Regions from separate parts of the Desulfosarcina variabilis str. Montpellier genome, predicted to be linked through region 3. Evidence: riboswitches for the same ligand, from Rfam matches in the RefSeq annotation. Region 3 holds a riboswitch; each other region holds the start of a gene.

Region 1 (6,347 bases), 2.8 Mb from region 3:
GCCGGTTCAAACGTCAGATTGCCGGTATGGCGGTTTCGCCGCTGCTCTATTTAATCGCCTTTGGCTATGCCATGGGAGGCGCGGTGCGGGTCGATGGCCGTTCCTATTTGGAATTTCTCATCCCCGGCCTGATTGCCATGAGCAGCATGACCCAAAGCTTCGGCATCGCCACGGATATCAATGTGGCGCGTTTTTACTGGTATATTTTTGAGGAATTTCAGGCCGCACCCATCCGCAATATCGCCTATGTCGCCGGAGAGGTGCTGGCTGGTATGACCCGCGCGCTTATGGCTATCGGCGTGATTTTGATCCTGAGCCTGCTGTTCGGCGTGCATCTGAACTACGGGCCGTTGCTCTGGCTGGCGGTACTGCTCAACAGCTTCGTGTTTGCCTCCCTGGCCGTGGCCCTGGCAATGCTGGTCAAATCCCACGCCGATCAGAGCCTGTTGACCAGTTTCGTCATCACACCCATGGCCTTTTTGGGCGGCACGTTTTTTCCCTTGGACCGCTTGCCCGTCTGGGCTCAGAAGACCTTGTCGGTTCTGCCGCTCACCCATGCGTCCAATGCCATTCGCAGCACGGCCTTTGGCCAGTCTCCCACCTGGCAGGCCTATGCCATGCTCAGTGTGGCCGGGCTGGTGTTTTTTGTTTTGGCTTTGGGGACGGTTAATAAAGCCAGAGACTGATGAAAATGAAGGGGAGAGCGGGGGAAGGGGAGACGGGGAGACGCGGAGAAAAGGTTTAATAACTATAAGGAGCATTGAAAGAAGGATGCTGATCGAAACCTACTACGAAGGCGTAGAGATCCACCGCGAAGAGAAGATCATCTATGCCAGATTCATCCGGCCCCACCAGGTGCTTTCCACCTGTCGGGCGGCCGGTGGCCTGCAGGACGGGCTGGAGCATATCTACAACCATCAGAGCTGCGAGCCGGCCGGTCACAGTCACAGCATAGCAGCCAAACTGTGGCGTGATCCTACCCTCTACCGTGAGCGGACCTGCGAGCCATACGGCCTTCCAGCCGAGTCCTGTGCCACCATGGGCACGGCGGCCAATATGAACAATGCCGCCTTTGTGTGTGAACAGTTCCGCGATCTGCAGGTGGTGGCCGTGATTACCGGCGGCGTCGAAGGCAATGCCGGACGGGCCGGTGACCCGGCTTCGATTTTCGAGACTGCCGACGGGTTCGAAACACTGCCGCCGGCGGAAAGCAAGCCGGGACCGGGCACCATCAACAGCATGATCCTGATCAATAAGCCGCTGATTCCCGGCGCCATGACCCGAACCGTCATGACCGCGACAGAAGCCAAGAGTGCGGCCCTCCAGGAACTGGCTGTGAACTCGCGTTATTCTGACGGCCTGGCCACCGGCACGGGTACCGACCAGATTGTCGTGGCCGCCATGCAGACCGATGACCCGCCCCTGACCAGCGCCGGCAAGCATGCCAAGCTCGGAGAACTGATCGGGCGGGCGGTAAAGGCAGCGGTTAAACAGACCCTGGCTAATCAGAACAATCTGACACCGGCGGGTCAATGCTCGGCCAAGATTCACCTCCAGCGGTTTGGTCTGAATCGGGCCGGATTGCAGGACGCCATCTGTCGGCATCTGAATGAAACACAGGCCCGACTGCTGCGTGACAATTTTACCGAAATCGAGCGTGATCCGGTGACTGTGGCTGCCGTGGCTGCCATGGCGCATCTCAAGGATAAATTTGCCTGGGGCGTGCTGCCCTCCACCTGCTGGAGCGAGGTGATGGGTGCTTATGCCGCCCAGGTGGCCTGTGCGATAGGTGGTGATTACCGGCGCCTTGCCGAATACCGGGAGAAGTTGGCGCCTACCCGTTCGCAAGGTAACAACGGCGGGTTTGTCGATTTGGCTTGCCGGGCTTTTGCTGTGGGGTTTGCGGATAAGTGGAGTGATGATGAGAAACGGTGATCGGTTATCAGTGATCGGTGATCGGTGAGTGGGAGATTGGGTGACAAGGTGATTGGGTGAATCGGAGACGGGGAGATTGGGAGAGATAGCTTTTTCCCCGTGTCTCTCCCTCACCCTATCTCCCCGTCATTAGAAGTCCGGACTCAGAACCACTGAAAAGGAGGAAAAAAACGTATATCAATATAACCTGTAACCGGTCGCCTGGAACATATTAATGCCGGGCGATAATAGGGAATCCCGTGAAAAACGGGAGCGTACCCGACGCTGTAACGCTGTCTCTTGTATATTCCTATTCTGGGGAAGATCAAAATTGAGAGCCTGTTTGAGAAGTCTGGATCAGGCCCGATAACAAGGCGGAAAGTGGCTTAAAAGCGGAGCATATATGTAATATGTGAGCATTTTGAGTCACTTTCCAACGCCGTTTAGCGGGCCTTCGACGGATTTATCAAACAGGCTCTGAGAAATTCATGGGCGTTAATGCCACTGTCCTGTTGAAAAAGGATGGGAAGGCCGTCCATCGAACGGCGAAGCCAGAAGACCTGCCGGTTGCAGTCAAAAAAGTGAATCGTACTGACGTGGATTCGGTCGACTTTTTATATACCGGCAGGGGGAGCCCCTTGTCCGTTATCGAGAAGTTATCAAGCCCCGTTAGGGGCTTTTTTATTTCAGGTGTTCGCTATACGGACAATGCTGCCCCCTCTATCAATCAGAGAGGAGATGCAGAAAAGATGAGAGATGAAAACAGGACAGTGTTGAAGAGGATGATTACGGCAATGGTGATCATGTTGATGATGAGTGCGGCTGCCTTTGGCCAGCAAACGCAAGGCACCCAGTCCGTGGATGAAATGGTGGTCACCGCCACCCGCAGTGAGGAACGCGCTATCGATGTGCCGGTCACCACTCAGGTGATCGACAGGGAAAAGATCGAAATGTCCGGTGCACTCGACATCGGCGACCTGATCGGCAAGTATATTACCGGCCACTTCCACAAGTACAACGGCCTGCTGAGTCCCGTGGGCCTGCGGGGGTTCCGGACCGAAAGCCACGGAGATGACGTCAAAGGGTACGTGTTGCTGCTCGTTGACGGTCATCGGGTGGGCACCGGCAATGCGGCCAAGATCAATATGGACCGCATCGAACGGATCGAAGTAACCAAGGGGCCGGCATCGGCCCTGTACGGCTCGGCGGCCATGGGGGGCGTGATCAACCTGATCACCAAAAAAGGAGACGGGGATCTTTTCGTTTCGGTTGGCGGTGATGCGGGAAGCTTCGATTACTACAAGGGCCAGTTGTCTACCGGTGGCGAGGTCAATGACAGGTTGCGTTTCCATCTGACGGGTTCCTATGAAGACACCGATGACTATGATGATCCTGAATTCGGGACCGTATACAACACCGGCGTCACGCGGAAAAATGTCGGCGGCAACCTCGTGTTTACCGTCAACGAAAACCACGAGCTTCGGCTGGGAGGTAACTATGCCGATCTGACCAGCGAATCACCCGATTGGGACGGCGATGCGTATACCCGCTATCGGGAGGACGCCAGTCAACACAACGAGAAAGACCACGCCTATGCCGATCTGGAATACAATGGGGATTATTTCGGTAATGCGGTCCACTGGCGGGGCCTGGCCTATTACCTGCGGGATAAAAATCATTGGTACTGGGGAGACCCGGTTGCGGAATCCGATCAGACCAAATACATCGACGAAACATTAGGAACCGACCATCAGTTCGAATGGCACATGAATTCCTGGAACCGGCTGCTCGTCGGATTCAATCTGGAATGGCTGGAAAAGGAGTCCGAGGGCGTGTCCGATGGGCAGCCGTCCACGCCCTACACGCCGGGCATGGAGTATGATACCCAGGCCCTGTTCGCACAGGACTCCCTGGATTTGTGGGATAATCGCATCAATGTCATTGCCGCGGTCCGGTACGATCGCTTCGATGTCACCACGGTGAGACCCAAAACCGGTGATTTGCCTGATTTCAACGAAAAAAATGAGGTTTACGATCACGTTTCTCCCAAGGTAGGCATCGGCGTAAAGGTTATCGATGAATTCCTGCGCTTGCGGGCCAACGTCGGCGAAGGTTTCAAATCGCCATCCGCCGATCAACTCTCTGCCGACTATGTCCACAGCAACGGCACGCATTATCTGGGGAATCCGGATCTGGATCCCGAGACCAGTCTGACCTATGACGTGGGCGTTGATCTCTTTCACGAGTTTTTCACCCTGCAAGTCGGATACTTCCATACCGATTACGAAGACAAGATCGTGCAGGTTACCGATGAGGTGGACGGTGATGCGGTCAGCACCTACGAAAACCACGGCGATTCCGTAATGGCCGGTTTCGACGTCAACTTCCAGTGGTGGATTGACCGGATGTTCGATTGGACGGTCGGTGTTTCTGTTTACTCCAACGCCGCCTTCAATACCACCAAGGATGACAAAGATACTGGCGAAGACCTGCAATACATTTCCGACTACGAGGTGAAAAGCGGTGTGAGTGTCAGCTATGCCGGTTTCAGCACCCAGTTGAGTCATGTACTCGTGGGACCTCAGATGATCACCAACTACGACACCTATGAAGATGAAGAAAAGGGCAGTTTCGATTTTTGGGATCTGACCCTGCGCTACCGTTTTCTGGACCATTGGGAGGTGCGCGGCAGTGTGTTGAACCTGTTTGACGATCAGGTCGAGTGGGTTCGGGGGTACCTGATGGCTGAAAGAAACTATCGGGTTGGTCTGACGTATACGTTTTAAGCCCCATGAATGGTTTTTGTTAAACTTAAGGATGGCATTTGCCCTGACCGACCATTGGGGCGGATGCCGTTCGTTCGATGCCCTGCAACTACAACGGAAAGACTGAGACAGAGGACAATGATGCGAAAAAATGAAAGAACTGTTCTGAAACTGCTGATCATAATTGTGGCGATGGTGTTGACGACGGGGATGCCGGCGCTTGCTGAGGAGATTACCGAGGAGGCGGAAAAATCCGTTGAAATGGACGAAATGGTGGTCACAGCCACTCGTAGTGAAACAAATGTGAAAAAAATCCCTACTAAAATCGAGGTGATTGATAATTTGGATCTCGAAATGACTGTGGGCGAAACGGTCACCGAACAATTGAAAAAGAATGCTTCCATTGGTGTTATCGAATACCCTGGCGCCCTGGCCGGTATCGGCATCCGGGGGTTCCGACCGGAATTTTCCGGCATCACCAAGCGTTCGCTGACCCTGAAAAATGGTCGCCCGGTGGGCGCATCCAACCTGGCTACCGTTCTGGTCGATAATGTCGAGCGCATCGAAGTCCTCAAAGGGCCGGCCTCATCACTTTACGGCGGGGAGGCCATGGGCGGTGTGGTCAATATCATTACCAAGAAAAACACCGAGGAGCTGACCGGTAATGCCGAAATCGGCTTTGGGTCCTTTGAAACCAATTTTCAGAAGGCATCCCTGGGTGGGGGGCTTGGCTCGCGTTTTGACTTCGATATTTACGGACGGCGATACGATCAGCAGGACAACCTTACCATGGGCAATGGTGAAAAACGAGCCAATACCAGCTTTGAGACCAAGAATGGAGGGCTCCGTCTGGGCGCCGATCTGGGTGAAACCTGGCGTATCGATGTGAGCGGTGACCTTTACCAGGGCCGCGATATCGAAACGCCGGGTGATCTTGCTGATGGCGATACCCGGCCCGGAAACAAGGACATCGATAATTATGGCATGGATTTTACCCTTGGTGGCGGCCTGGGAGCAAACAACCACCTTTCCTTTACCGGTTATTACACCGGCGAGGAGTCTGAAACTTACAGGCGCTACAGCGGTTCAGAAATTGTGCCGGCCTATCGCAGCTATGACTCGGAGACCAGCTGGCGGGGACTCCAAATCAAGGATGAGATTTCCTGGTCCGCGCACCGGTTCCTTTTAGGTGTCGATTATCAGATTATCGACAAGGAAAGCCGTAGCTACAATGACGATGGCACGCGCAAGGCGCCGTCCTCTCCTGATGAGAGCCGTGAAAACTGGGCCGGGTATCTGGAGACTGTCTGGAAGTTCGTGGACGAGCGGTTGACCGCCACGGCCGGCGGACGTTACGATACGTTTAATGTGGAAACCGTTGATACGCCCTACAAAAGCGACTTCACTGCCAATTCAGAAGAATTCTCTACTTTCAGCCCCCGCGCGGGTTTAAATTATCTTTTTGATATGGGCGCTCGCTTGCACACCACTGCCGGCCAGGCCTTTGTTCCGCCCAGCGCCTCTCAGCTGGCCATATATTCAGAGCGGGAGGTAGAGGACGGTATCATGATCACAGAGGGTAATGCCGACCTGGATCCGGAAACTTCTTTCACTTGGGATGCCGGTGTGGGATTCGACCGGCCGGTATGGGGCCTGTCCTTGGATGTG
Region 2 (6,347 bases), 1.5 Mb from region 3:
GTCCATAGGTAACATTGGCAAAGGCGGCGTAGGTGTCCCCTTCAATATCCCTGTCGGTGACACTGGCTATGCTTGGATAATCCGATTTGATCTCGGTTTTCAGATTTTTATAGTCATTGTCATAATAAAGGCCGAACAGCCCTTTTAATTGCGTCGAGGCATAGTTCAGCCTCAGCTCCTGGGCCATGGCCTTTAATTCATGATCTTTTACGACATGGGATAGCGTCTGGCTGGTGAAATCTAAATCGCCATCGGCTTTATCATTGTACGCTCTTCTTGTGGTAATCGACGTCAATGTAAACGAGTTGTTGATATCATATTTAATTTTTAGCGCTTGCGAATTTTCACGTGGTGTGAGCGTTCCATCAAGATTGGATTCAACTTTGCGATCCCCAGGAATGGAAACCCCGTACATGGCCGCGCCGTATTCCCCCAAACTCATATTTATCGATCCGTCGTCATGTTCAAGCATCGTAGCAATCAATGAGATATCCAGTTGATCCATCGGTGTCCATCGAAGATGGGCCTTACCCGACCAGTGTTCTCTGTCATCGGCGGTATCGCCGGCGGTTATGTTCTCGATATATCCATCGCGTTGATAAAATTGCCCGGCCAGGCCCAGAAAGAGTCTATCCTTTTGTATCGGGCCACACACATTGAACGAGATGTCTTTTTTTAGCTTATCCCCGGCTTCAGCGGATAGCATCCGACCCAATTCACCGCTGACTCTCCCCTGGAACTGGTTGTCAGGCTGTGCGGTGATAATATTGACGACACCGGCTTCCGTGTTTTTACCATACAGGGTGCCCTGCGGTCCCCTGAGAACTTCTATGCGCGCTATATCGAGCAGTGCATCTTCATATCCGAATGCCGACAAAACCGGTACGCCGTCGATGAAAAGCCCGACCGACGTCGTATAGGAGAGAAACGGTGCATGAATCCCCCGCATGGATGGTGTATTGATGCCCGGTCCACCTTCATTGAACACCATAAAATTGGGCACGAAATCCGCAATTTCGCTGATTGATTGGATTTTCCTGTCCTCGATGTCCTGCTCGCCGAACACGGATATGCTCATCGGCACGTCCTGAACGTTTTCCTCCTGCTTCTGGGCCGTAACCGTCATCGTTTCCAAACTGACATCCGTTTGCTCCCCGGCAATACCCGATGTCGCAATACAGCAAACCAGCAAAAGTCCTCCCATTATCCAGCCACTCAGATTTTTCATCCCCCCTCCTGTTCCTTGCCCATGCAATGAAATGGGCCCAGACCACAAAGGCTTGCCGAGCCGGTGGTCAATTAGCGTGACAACCCCGTGCTCTTACACCGGAAAGGGTTTGGTCTGCGAATCCCATTTGATTTTTTATTTGTCCGAAATGAATGATAAAAAGGGAATTGAAAATTCAGATGTTTACTAAGCATTAACAATGCACTGATGAGGATTCATGCCGAATTGATTGCGAAACGCCCTGGAAAAGGAGGACAGGCTGTTGTATCCCACCTCAAAGGCCGCCTCCGTGACGTTCACCTGACGGGATTCCAGCAGCTGCTTTGCCTGCTGCATTCTTATCTTTCTCAGATACCCAAAAGCGGTGGTATCGAACACTTGATGAAACCCACGGTTCATTTTGGCGTGTGACATTCCAACGGATCGGGCAAGGTCAAACAGCGTTGGCGGGTTTTGCATATCTTCGGCTAAAAGCGATGCAGCCTGATGGATCTTTTCGATGTCCACCAAGGTGCTACCACCGACATCCAGAGGCGTCTGTGAGCGCCGGTCAATCTGCTTCAACCGGCAGGCAATCAATTCCAGCGTTCTGCTCTCGAGAAACAGCCGGCGGGTAGGCCCGGTGAGCGGGCAGCGCAGGATGGATTCGACGGCAGTGTGGATTTCCGGTGTAATGGCGCCGGGTTGATAATACCAGGAGTCCCTGGATCCATCCGCAATTGATCTGAATGCGCTCGGAAAATGTTCACAATCGCCCCCCACAAGCGTGTTAAACACGTTGGGCTCGATAATGATCGAAAAAGAAATTCTACGCGTATCCTCGCCATCCACGACGGTGCCGGACTGGCAAGGAAAATAAAACAGCGGGCACTCACCTCCACATGTTGTCACGGACCGGTCCATTCCCACACAACGGCCTTGCATTCGACCGGAAACGCAAAATCCGAATCCAAACCCGGGCCGATTGCAGGTGACCTGCCACACACAATCCTGTTTCACCTGATAGTCAGCGATAAACAGACAAAATCCCGGACGGAATTCTATTTGTTTGATGATGCCTGTACCGATCATCTCCGGTAATTGCCAGCATGCTTCCCCAGACCCCGTAAAATCGGACCAAACACCGCCGGACAGATCCATTTCATATCCGTTTATCGCTTTTATGGTAATTTGGTGCATAATAACATGTCCTCAAAATAAAAATCCCCGCTTCCACAGTGGAAACGGGGATTCCGTGTTCAATCCCTGACGGCACAACGACAGGCTGAATTGACTCCTTACCCGGGAGCGATTACAAGCCGATCCGCAGGCAGGTCTTCTGGCTTCACATCCATCCCGGCGGCCTTCCCATTCGAGCATTGCCGAACAGTGACACGCATTGCCAGGATGCCCGCTTTGAACCAGTCAAAGCATATGTGTTACAGCGGCGGGTCCGCTCCCGACTTTAACGGGATTCCCTCATAGGTCCTTGCGAACGCCTGCGAATTAACAAACGATGTTGTTTAAAGCATCTCAGATTGTACCATGTCAATCGTTTTCCTAAACTGGGCGTTTCAAATTTCTTCGAATTACAGACTGTGTAAATTTTATTGTGTATTTCGAAGTTTTTCCTCATAAATTTGAAACCCGTTGGGATTGCCGATCTTACCGCATCTACCGCGTTAGGTGGCTTCCCGCATAGGCGACTATAGCGGAAAGCCACCTGCCTTGTATCTGCGGCAAGCTCGACAATCGCCCAGCTTAGGTTTTTATTTCCTGGCAATATCCAGTTCCATGGGCATCATGGGGGTCTCGACCGTCGCGCTCTCCACGGATGCAAAACCGGCACGCTTCATCGCCTCGGCGATTTCACCGCTGTTGAACATGATATCCTGCCCCGAGAACATCCAGGCCATGCTTCCCAGGACATAGGCCGCAGGCTGGGTACGCTCTTGCGTGAGCCCATCCGCGTGGCTGACGAATACGCCGCCCGGTTTCAGGGCATGATGGATTTTCTCGATCATCGCGTCCAGTCCGGCACGCGCGAAATTGAGCGTCGCACTGGCCCAGATCAGATCGTAGCCTTCGCCAATCGGGTCGTTTAAATAATCACCGCCCATGGTCGTCACCCGATCCGCCATCTCGTACTCGGCGATGAATTCCTCGGCCACCTGGGTTACCGCCGGTTGATCAAAAATAACCCCTCTCATGTTGGGATGTTCGGCTACCATGGCCAGGCAGTAAAGCCCTGGCCCGCCCCCTAGATCCAGCATTTTCTCAAAAGATTCGAAGCCCTCAATCTGCGCGATCCTGGTGGCCATTTGTTGGGCCGCGCCACTCCGCTGGTAGTTGGCCATGGAGCGGGCATGGGCCGCCCAGATGGCTTCGTTGCCTAAATCGACTGGCTCATCTGAAGGCCCGGAGCGTAACCGCTGGCCGATATCCGCCATGATGGATGAGGACATCTGGTCCATCATGGAAAACATCTTGCCCAGGTAGGCCGGGCTCTGGCTGTGAAGCGTCACCTGCGTATCCGGGCAGTTGTGATAGCAACCATCTTTTTTAAACACCAGGTTCAATGCGGTGAGACCGTCGAGCAAAAAACGGGTGTACTCTGGATGCGTGTCCAATTTGTCGGCCACTGCCTCGGCGGATTGCGGCGTGGACAGGTAGTCAAATACTTTCAACTCAATGGCCGCAAGCAGTAATTGGGACTTGGTGTGGCCGTTGGCGATATCGAACAGTGAATCGATCTGCAAATTTAGTTCAGGTAGTTTCTTCATGATAATCCTTTCATTGTTGTTTAAAAACGACAGGTCACCTGCAACCCAACTTCTCCCGGATCGCTGTAGATGATATAGTATCCATCATAGTAGCCATAAGAATTGTATTCCTCGTCAAAGATGTTCTTGCCGTACAGGTAAACGTCAAGATGCTCGGTTTCGTATCCGATCCGGGCGTTGACGAGCTCATAGGCATCCCTTTTGTACTGGTTGGCCCGGTCCAGATACATCTCTCCGCAGCCGATCAGATCGGCCCTGGCATACAGGCCGCTTTGGAAACGGTACTGGACACCGATGTTGAAGGTGTATTCCGGGGCATAGGGATTCTTGTTACCGGTGTAATCCCCCAGGGCATCCTTGAAGTCGTCAAATTCAATATCGATGTAGCCCACACCGGCCATCATGCTCAGGCCAGAGGTAATGTTTGCCGTCATCTCCAGCTCGATGCCCTTGCCCGTGGCTTCCGCCGCATTGGTCAGGTACGACTCCATGGGGGTCACGGCCTCGGTCACCTGCATATCGGTGAGATCCATCAGGAAAACGCAGCCATTGATCATCAGCCGGTTGTCCCAGAACAGGTTTTTCGATCCGATTTCATAGGACCACAATTTCTCCTCATCGTAGGAATTGTATTGGGGATCCGAGGCAAACGTGTTGAACCCGCCCGACCGGTAGCCTTTGGACACACTCACATAGGTCATGGTGGATGGTGTCCAGTTGTATTCCAGGGCCAGTTTGGGAGAGATTTCATCCCAGGAATCATCGATGGTGGTATTGAGGATATGATTCTCGTATTCCTGGTCCTGGATCTCATAGCGTAGGCCGCCGATGATGCGAAGCGACTTGATCGGTGCATAGCTGATCTGGCCAAAGGCGGCGTAGGCCTCACCATTGAAATCACGACGCGTCGTGGATGCCATGGCCGGGAAATCGGAATCCGATGCGAAACTGAATTCATTGCGGTCGTTGTCATAATAAAAGCCCGCCAGCCACTGCAGGTTTTCGGACGATGAATCCACACGCAGCTCCTGGGATATCTTGGTGTAGGTGCTGTCCTTATCCGAATGCATCAGCGTCATCGGGCTGAAATCCCAGTCATTGGCCATTTCATCGTCGAAGACCCGCCTGGCGGTGATGGACGTTAGCGTCAGCGTATCGCTATAATCGTAGTTAATTTTCAGGGCCTGGGTATCCGTGCGAGCCTGGTTGCTCCCTTGAAAATTGGAAGCCACCTGACGGTCCGCAAATCCGGACAGCCCGTAGGCGGCGGCGCCAAATTCGGTCAAACTCATATTGACGGCATCGTCGTCATATTGAAGCATCGAAGCAATCAGGGAGACATCCACCCGGTCCGCCGGCGTCCAGCGCAGATGTGCCCGGCCAAACCAATGCTGCCTGTCATCGACGGTATCACCGGTGAGGGTGTTTTCCATGAAACCATCCTTCTGGTAGAACTTTCCGGCGATGCCCATAAAGAGTTTATCGGTTTTAAGGGGGCCGGAAAGATTGAGCGTGTAGGACTGTTTCAACCCGTCGCCGGTCTCAAAGGAAAGCAGTTTGCCCACATCGGCAGAGACTTTCGCCCGGAAGTCGTTATCCGGCTGCCGGGTGATGATGTTGATCGCCCCGGTTTCCGTGTTCTTGCCATAGAGCGTGCCCTGGGGTCCCCGCAGCACCTCTACCCGTTCGATGTCCAGAACGGTATCCTCGTAACCGGTGGAGGACAACACAGGCACCCCATCTACAAAAAGCCCGCTGGACACCGTCAGGGTTGTCGCGTTGGCATAGATGCCTCGCATGACCGGGGCGTTCATGCCTGAGGCCCCTTCATTATTGATCATGAAGTTGGGCACATAATGGGATAGTTCCCCGATCGATTCAATGTTGCGGTCCTCGATTTCCGTTTGGCTCATTACCGTGACACTCACCGGCACCTCCTGAATGTTTTCCTCCTGCTTCTGTGCCGTCACCGTTATTGTTTCGAGTTCAACGGCTTTGCGTGATCCCGTTTGCCTATCCGTTTCCTCAGCCAAAACAACACCAGCTCCAGCCGTCCAACTGATGATACCAAGCAGAAGCAAAACCCAAGTGAAACCGGCTTGAACCACCCCATCCAGTCCTTTTTTCATCACCGTTCTCCAATCCGCTCATGTTCAACCCATATGGCTCGATACTTTTATAAACCTAAGTTAATTTGAAGCTACTAACAAAGAAGCCCTATATCACTCCGATCGACTTTCCGGCTAACGCTCGATGAACATTTATTGACGCAAAATGAAAAAAGACAGGCTCTCAGAGGTCACCCCAATAGCGATAAAAATTTGAATCGTTAATGTCGGGAATTTTTTGTTGACATT
Region 3 (6,347 bases):
GATGGGCTCGCTCAGATCACGAACGAGCTCGATCCAGTTTTCGGAGTCGTTTCCCTGAACAGTCAACCCATCGATAATGTTTCGTAATGTTGGCATTTCGATGACAGGTAATGCTGCACGGTTTTAGGTTGATTACTCCTATTCGCTTGTATCAGCGGCGCCTTGGGTCAAGCATGGGTCGCTTATCAGTGTATACGGATGATGCTGAAGGTGTCCACCGAAATTGCTCTAAGCGCCTGTTTGATAAATCCCTTCAACCAGGCTCTTAGCTTTTTTTCTGCTGGTCTTCTATCGCTACCTCTTCAAAGGTTTTGATATCGGCAAGGACCCGTGTGGACGCATCCAACAGTTCCATGGCCACGGCCGCCCCGGTCCCCTCCCCCAACCGGAACTGAAGGTCCAGCAGGGGCTCCACGCCCAAGTGCTTATGCATAAAGGCATGGCCGACTTCCACGCTACGGTGGCTGGCAAACAGATAATCCTTGGCTGCCGGCGCCAGCTCGCAGGCAACCAGGGCTCCGGCCGTGGCGATAAGCCCGTCACACACCACGGGAATACCTGCGGCCGCCGCACCGATAACCAGGCCGGCCAGGCCACCGATCTCGAATCCGCCGACTTTGGCCAGCACGTCCAGCGGATCCGTTGGATCAGGCCGGTGCAGTGCCAAAGCCTTTTCGATCACCCGGACCTTGTTGGCCAGGGCGCTATCGTCGATGCCCGTTCCCCGTCCGGTGAGTTTCTCAACAGGAATACCGGAAAATGCAGCGATAATCGCCGACGACGGTGTGGTGTTGCCGATCCCCATGTCGCCGGTACCCAGCATATCCAGCGGTCCCCGGGCCATCAGCTCATTGACGATTTCAATCCCCGCACAAACGCTTTGCTCGGCCTGCTCGCGGGTCATGGCCGGCACGCGGGCAAAATTGGCCGTGCCCTTGGCCACTTTCTTGTGAAAGATTGGAAGGCCTGGATCAAAATCGAAATTGACGCCCAGGTCGGCGGCAATCACCCGCGCTCCGGCATGCTTGCCAAGAACATTGATGGATGCCCCCCCACCGACAAAGTTGAACACCATCTGGGGAGTGACTTCTTGCGGAAAGAGACTGACTCCTTCTTCGGTCACGCCGTGATCGCCGGCGCAGGTGATGATCACCTTGTTCGTCAAACGCACGTCCAGGGTGCCGAAAATGGCAGCCAGACGCGCCGAAACGCTTTCCAGCATCCCCAGGCTGCCTGCAGGACGCGCCTGGTCGGCCAGACGCTGGTTGGCCTGGTTAAAAATGGCCTCATCGGGCGGTATGATCGCATTGATGCTTTTCTCAATCAGACTCATGATGACCTCCTTCGATCAACACTTAATATAATGACTTCAATTGACAAATGATTGTTTATAATCGTCGTCGGAATCGTTATCGTCGTACTTGAATCGTGTTATCCCGTCGATTACGACAACGAATACGATAACGGCTGAAAAACGGCCTGGATCCTTGGTTTTCAGAAAGATTCGGCAATTTTGTTAGCTGAAATATCTTGTTTGAACACTTCCATGCCCTTTTGCATGGCACAGAAATCCCCGCACATGGTACAGGTCTTAGGCCGCTCCGGCTGCCGGTTGTCACGGATCGCCTTGGCCACTTGCGGGAAAAGAAGCAGTTCCTGCAAATCATCCCAACGCATGTCACGGCGGGCCATGGCGGCCTGGCGGTCGCGGTCGCGCCGCTCGGGGTATTTACTCAGATCACCGATGTGCACGGCCAGGCGGGTTACCCGCACGCCCTCGCGCACATCGGCCTCTGTGGGCAGGGCCAGGTGTTCGGCGGGTGTAATATAGCAGATCAGATCGGCACCATGGCGGGCCGATGCCGCCGCACCAATGGCAGCGGTAACGTGATCGTAGCCCGCCCCCACATCGGAAGGAATCGGTCCCAGGACATAATAAGGCGCCTTCCCGCTCATGCGTTTTTCCATCATAATATTGCCGGCGATCTCGTCCAGGGGGACGTGTCCCGGCCCCTCGACCATGGTCTGACAGCCCATTTCACGACCGATCTCGGCCAGTTCGCAATTGATGATCATCTCCGCCATCTGGGCGCGGTCGTGACTGTCGTGGATGGCCCCGGCCCGGATGCCGTTACCCAGGGAAAGCACGGCGTCATATCTTTTCATCAGGGCGCAGACCCGGTCGAACTGCTCGTACAAGGGGTTTTCCTTCTTGTTCATGTCCATCCAGGCCACCATGAACGTACCGCCCTTGGAGGCCAGACCGCCGTAACGGAAGCCCTGTTTTCTCAGACGTCGGATGGTGTACTGGTTGATGCCGCAGTGAATGGCCATGAAGCTCAGACCATCGGCCAACTGCTGCTCGATCAGATCGAAAAGATATTCAGGATCCAGTTTGGCGGGATTATGGGTCTTGCGGGTGGTTTTCTTGAAGGCCTGATAAAGCGGCACGTTTCCCACGGGCCGGGTGGTGGCGGCCAGCACGGCGCGGCGCACGGCATCCAGATCCCCACCGGCGGACAGTTCCATGAGGGTATCGGCCCCCTCTTCCTCGGCGGCCACCGCTTTTCTCACCTCAAAATCGATATCACAGATGTCCGAGGAGGTGCCGATGGAGGCGTTAACCTTGGTTTTGAGCCCCCGGCCGATGCCGACCACCTTTTGCATTTTCCGAAAGGGGTTGTTGGGAATGACAATCTGGCCCCTGGCCACCCGCTGGCGGATAATTTCCACATCGATGTTTTCATCGACAGCCACGACCTGCATCTGCCGGCTGACGATACCTTCTCTGGCCATCTCGATCTGTGTCTTCATGGGGATGTTCTCCTTAGGTTGCTCGGCGTGGGAAATTGGACGGGGTCACCGCACAAATAAAAAAACCCAGGACCGAAAATGTAATTTCAGCCTGGGGCTTTGCCATCACCACCAAGACACATCGTTTCACGGCAGGTCTTCTGACTCGCGGATCATCCTACCGGCCGCCCCCTTCCCGCATCGTTTCGGTTACATTAACACGACACAGTGGTTTTGGCAGCCATCGTCCCCGCTCACAGCGACGGGTTCGTCCCGGATTTACACCGGGTTCCCTATTATCCCTTTCAAAGGGCACCGCAAAACATCACTGGTTGATGTAAAAGAAGAATCTGCTGCTGTCAATGGCTTTTTTACCCCTTCCGTCTCGATCGAATGCGTGAGAAATAGAATCTAAATGGTGATTATAAAGCTTGACTTATGTGCCAATCGAAGATAATGAGCATATCCTTGTAACGCGCATAATCGAATTTCACAACTCAGAGAAGCCGAAGCTGTCTCACGCCCGTTACAGGAAACGGTAATAGTTTTACTATCCACCGTTGATCAACGAATAAAACGAGCAACATCTTTAACTCAAGACCACGAAGGTCCATGCAACCGAATACGGTTGCGATCGCGTGGTCTTTTTTTTTAACGACAAAACCCAACAAAAAAAGAAGGCAACCCCACTCCGGCCAAGGAACGCGAGATTGCCTTCGACAAGGAGCCCCTTTCGTAAAGGCGAAAGGATACTCGAGCTGAAGATAGCATCGCAGTATCCCTTTCGTCAATGCAAAGCGCCGGCTTGTTACAATCAATCATGCACGGAGGGAAATGCGATGAAGTTCCACACCACCCCTTTGCTCGCAACGGCTGTTGTTGTTCTCTTGTTGCTGGTAGCAGGAGCCCAGGCCGCCGATGATGGGCAAAACGCGAACAGCAAAAGGGTAAAGCTCAAGGACGTGACGGTCACGGCACCGGGCAACCACAGCATGCCTATCAGCGACCCGGAAAAAACGGTCATTGATGTTGAAGATTACGAAAAAGCCGCGCCTGTCCATAATGTGGTGGATATTCTCAAAGACAGCGCGCTGGTCGATTTCCGGGGCAAAAGCGACATCGATGTCCGATCCGAACGGGGAGAATCGCCGATCCTGCTTCGGGGATTTGATGTTCGGCGTTATGTCAATGCCGTGGACGGCGTCACCTTCGATCAGCCGCTGCATTTCGGCCAGGTGGTGGATTACAGCCTGGTGCCCCTTGATCAGATCGCGTCGGTGGAGATCATTCCCGGTGCCCACTCGGCCAGATATTCGGGCAAGGCCATGGGCGGGGTGATCAATTTCAAGACCAAACCCCTCACAAGAAAAAAAACGGTCAAGCCGGACATCAAGCTTCGCTCGAGTATTGGCGAGTACGCTACCTACGACAATCGGGCCGTCCTTGAAAGCGGCTATGAAGGATTCAATATGGCCGCCACCTATCATCGGTACACAACCAACGGGTACCTGCGCCACGGCGATGCGGTGATGGACAGCTACGGCTGGATGTTGGGTTATACCTTCACCTCCGGGGCATATTTCAAGTACATGGGCAATTACGTGGAAAAGGATCGTGAGTCATACGCAAAAAACGATCCTTCCGGAGACTATGATCCAGCCTATCCGGAGGTCACTTCCAGCACGGCCGGGGATATCGCCGATGATTCGAAGTATCACCTGGAAAACACATCGCATCGATTTTCGTATTTACAACCAACACCCATCGGTGATTTTTCCTTTGGCCTTTCCTATATCGAAAAAGACAAACATTACTCCACCAGCCTGGACGACGGACAACTGGTGGTCAATCCGAATTCGGCCGGCAAAAATCTGGCATTCAACATCCAGGACGAAATCAGGCTGTTCAATGCCCATACCGTGGTGCTGGGGTTTGACTTTCTTGAATACTATGTCAGTTTCGATCCACGTGAAGATGATGACAACCGGGTGAGAAGCAGCCGGTCGGGGTTTATCGAAGACAACTGGCAGATCACGGACAGGCTGAGCGTCCGGGCCGGGTTGCGGTACGAGGAGGTAAGCCTGAGCATCAACAACTACTCCACCATCACCGGATGGGGGTCTGTGGAGGGCTATCAGGTGACCCTCGATCCGCCCCAGCGGTACATCGAGAAAGATTTCGACCAGTGGATGCCCAAGTTTTTCGCCACCTACCAGCTTGGCGATCACGCCGCCTGGCTGCGCGATACATCGATTTCGGCAGGGGTAAGCAAGTTCTGGAACGTGGCGCCATATTGCCTCGTCTGTCCGGGACGCTACGCACAGGTGGAACCTGAGCACGGGATCAACTACGATCTCATATTCAACCGCAGACTGTGGCAGAACATCAACCTCAAGGTCGATTTCTCCTACTACGAGATCAAGGATTACGTGGCGGACAACTGGGACTACGGCCAGTATTCGATGTTCCAGATGCGCGACGGAAGAAAGGTCTTCACCGGAGAAGGCCTTCCCGAGGGCCTCGAGGGCAGCGACATGTATATCAACCTTGATGAAGTGACCCGTCAGGGCGTCGAGGTGGAACTGAACGGAAATCTGCTCGATCCGCTCTCATTTTACATCAGCTACGCCTTTCAGGATTACGAATACGACGGCAGCGAGCCGGCCGGCATGGAGCTCGGTGACGTGGCCAAGCACCGGATCAGTGCCGGATTGCGCTACCGCCCCTTCGAAAAAACGGTGGTCATGCTCGACTACAAATATCAGGATGAGCAGATCGCCCATGACATTGCAGAAATCCCCGAAGGCAGCGGCAACTACGTCTCCATCGACAACCCCATGTCCGCCTACAATGTCTTTGATCTCGGCGTCAGACAGCTCCTTTTCAAAGGAAAAAATCTGATCAAGGATTTAAGCCTCGGGCTCTACGTAAAAAACCTGTTCAACGAAGCCTACGAAAATTCACGGGGGTATCCCATGACCGATCAGTCTTTCAGCGCCGAGGTGAGTTTCCGATTTTAGCATCATTGGACAAACCGAACCGGGCTGCTTAGCGTCAGCGCGTCACAGCCCCAGACTTGGAGCAACAATGAAAAGGACCCGTCCGAACATATGGCTGCTGGCCATCTGCCTGTCCCTGCTGCTGGCCGCCCCCGATTGCATTCTGGCAGCGGAGCCGTTGGTGCTGCCGGTGGCGGACGACTTTCTCAAGGGATCGATCCTGCACAAGGGCGGCGGTCCCACCGGGTCGCTGATCTACGAGGGATTGGTGACCAAAAACAGCCGGGGAGGATACGACGGCTGGCTGGCCAAAAGCTGGCAAAGCGACGCGGCAGCAAGGACCTGGACCTTCCAATTGGTAAAAAACGCCCGCTGGCACGACGGAACCCCCTTCACGGCATGGGATGTAAAATTCACCCATGATTATATGAAGGCCAACCATCTCTGGCTGTCTACGGTGTTGTGGATGGTTGAGCAGGTCCACTGCCCGGATGATCATACGGTAATCTTTCATCTCAAGGAGAGTTTTTCCGAATTCCTGGACCATCTTTCCCA

The links. Region 3 has a riboswitch for cobalamin ahead of thiC (phosphomethylpyrimidine synthase ThiC). Riboswitches for the same ligand answer to the same signal wherever they lie in the genome.
Region 1: it holds a riboswitch for cobalamin, as region 3 does, so the genes downstream of both, Dvar_RS38185 (TonB-dependent receptor plug domain-containing protein) here and thiC (phosphomethylpyrimidine synthase ThiC) in region 3, are expected to answer to the same signal.
Region 2: it holds a riboswitch for cobalamin, as region 3 does, so the genes downstream of both, Dvar_RS32450 (helix-turn-helix transcriptional regulator) here and thiC (phosphomethylpyrimidine synthase ThiC) in region 3, are expected to answer to the same signal.

What each region holds. Positions count from the first base shown of each region.
Region 1 covers NZ_CP159846.1:8,460,151-8,466,497, reverse strand. The annotation lists gene Dvar_RS38195 (ABC transporter permease) at 1-686, shown strand, start outside; gene Dvar_RS38190 (adenosylcobinamide amidohydrolase) at 772-1,935, shown strand; cobalamin riboswitch at 2,113-2,497, shown strand; gene Dvar_RS38185 (TonB-dependent receptor plug domain-containing protein) at 2,697-4,700, shown strand; gene Dvar_RS38180 (TonB-dependent receptor plug domain-containing protein) at 4,818-6,347, shown strand, end outside.
Region 2 covers NZ_CP159846.1:7,181,188-7,187,534, forward strand. The annotation lists gene Dvar_RS32445 (TonB-dependent receptor) at 1-1,228, opposite strand, end outside; gene Dvar_RS32450 (helix-turn-helix transcriptional regulator) at 1,415-2,407, opposite strand; cobalamin riboswitch at 2,519-2,725, opposite strand; gene Dvar_RS32455 (methyltransferase) at 2,977-3,990, opposite strand; gene Dvar_RS32460 (TonB-dependent receptor) at 4,011-6,119, opposite strand.
Region 3 covers NZ_CP159846.1:5,652,181-5,658,527, forward strand. The annotation lists gene Dvar_RS25480 (N-acetyltransferase family protein) at 1-96, opposite strand, end outside; gene cobT (nicotinate-nucleotide--dimethylbenzimidazole phosphoribosyltransferase) at 266-1,333, opposite strand; gene thiC (phosphomethylpyrimidine synthase ThiC) at 1,495-2,814, opposite strand; cobalamin riboswitch at 2,927-3,128, opposite strand; gene Dvar_RS25495 (TonB-dependent receptor) at 3,633-5,813, shown strand; gene Dvar_RS25500 (ABC transporter substrate-binding protein) at 5,881-6,347, shown strand, end outside.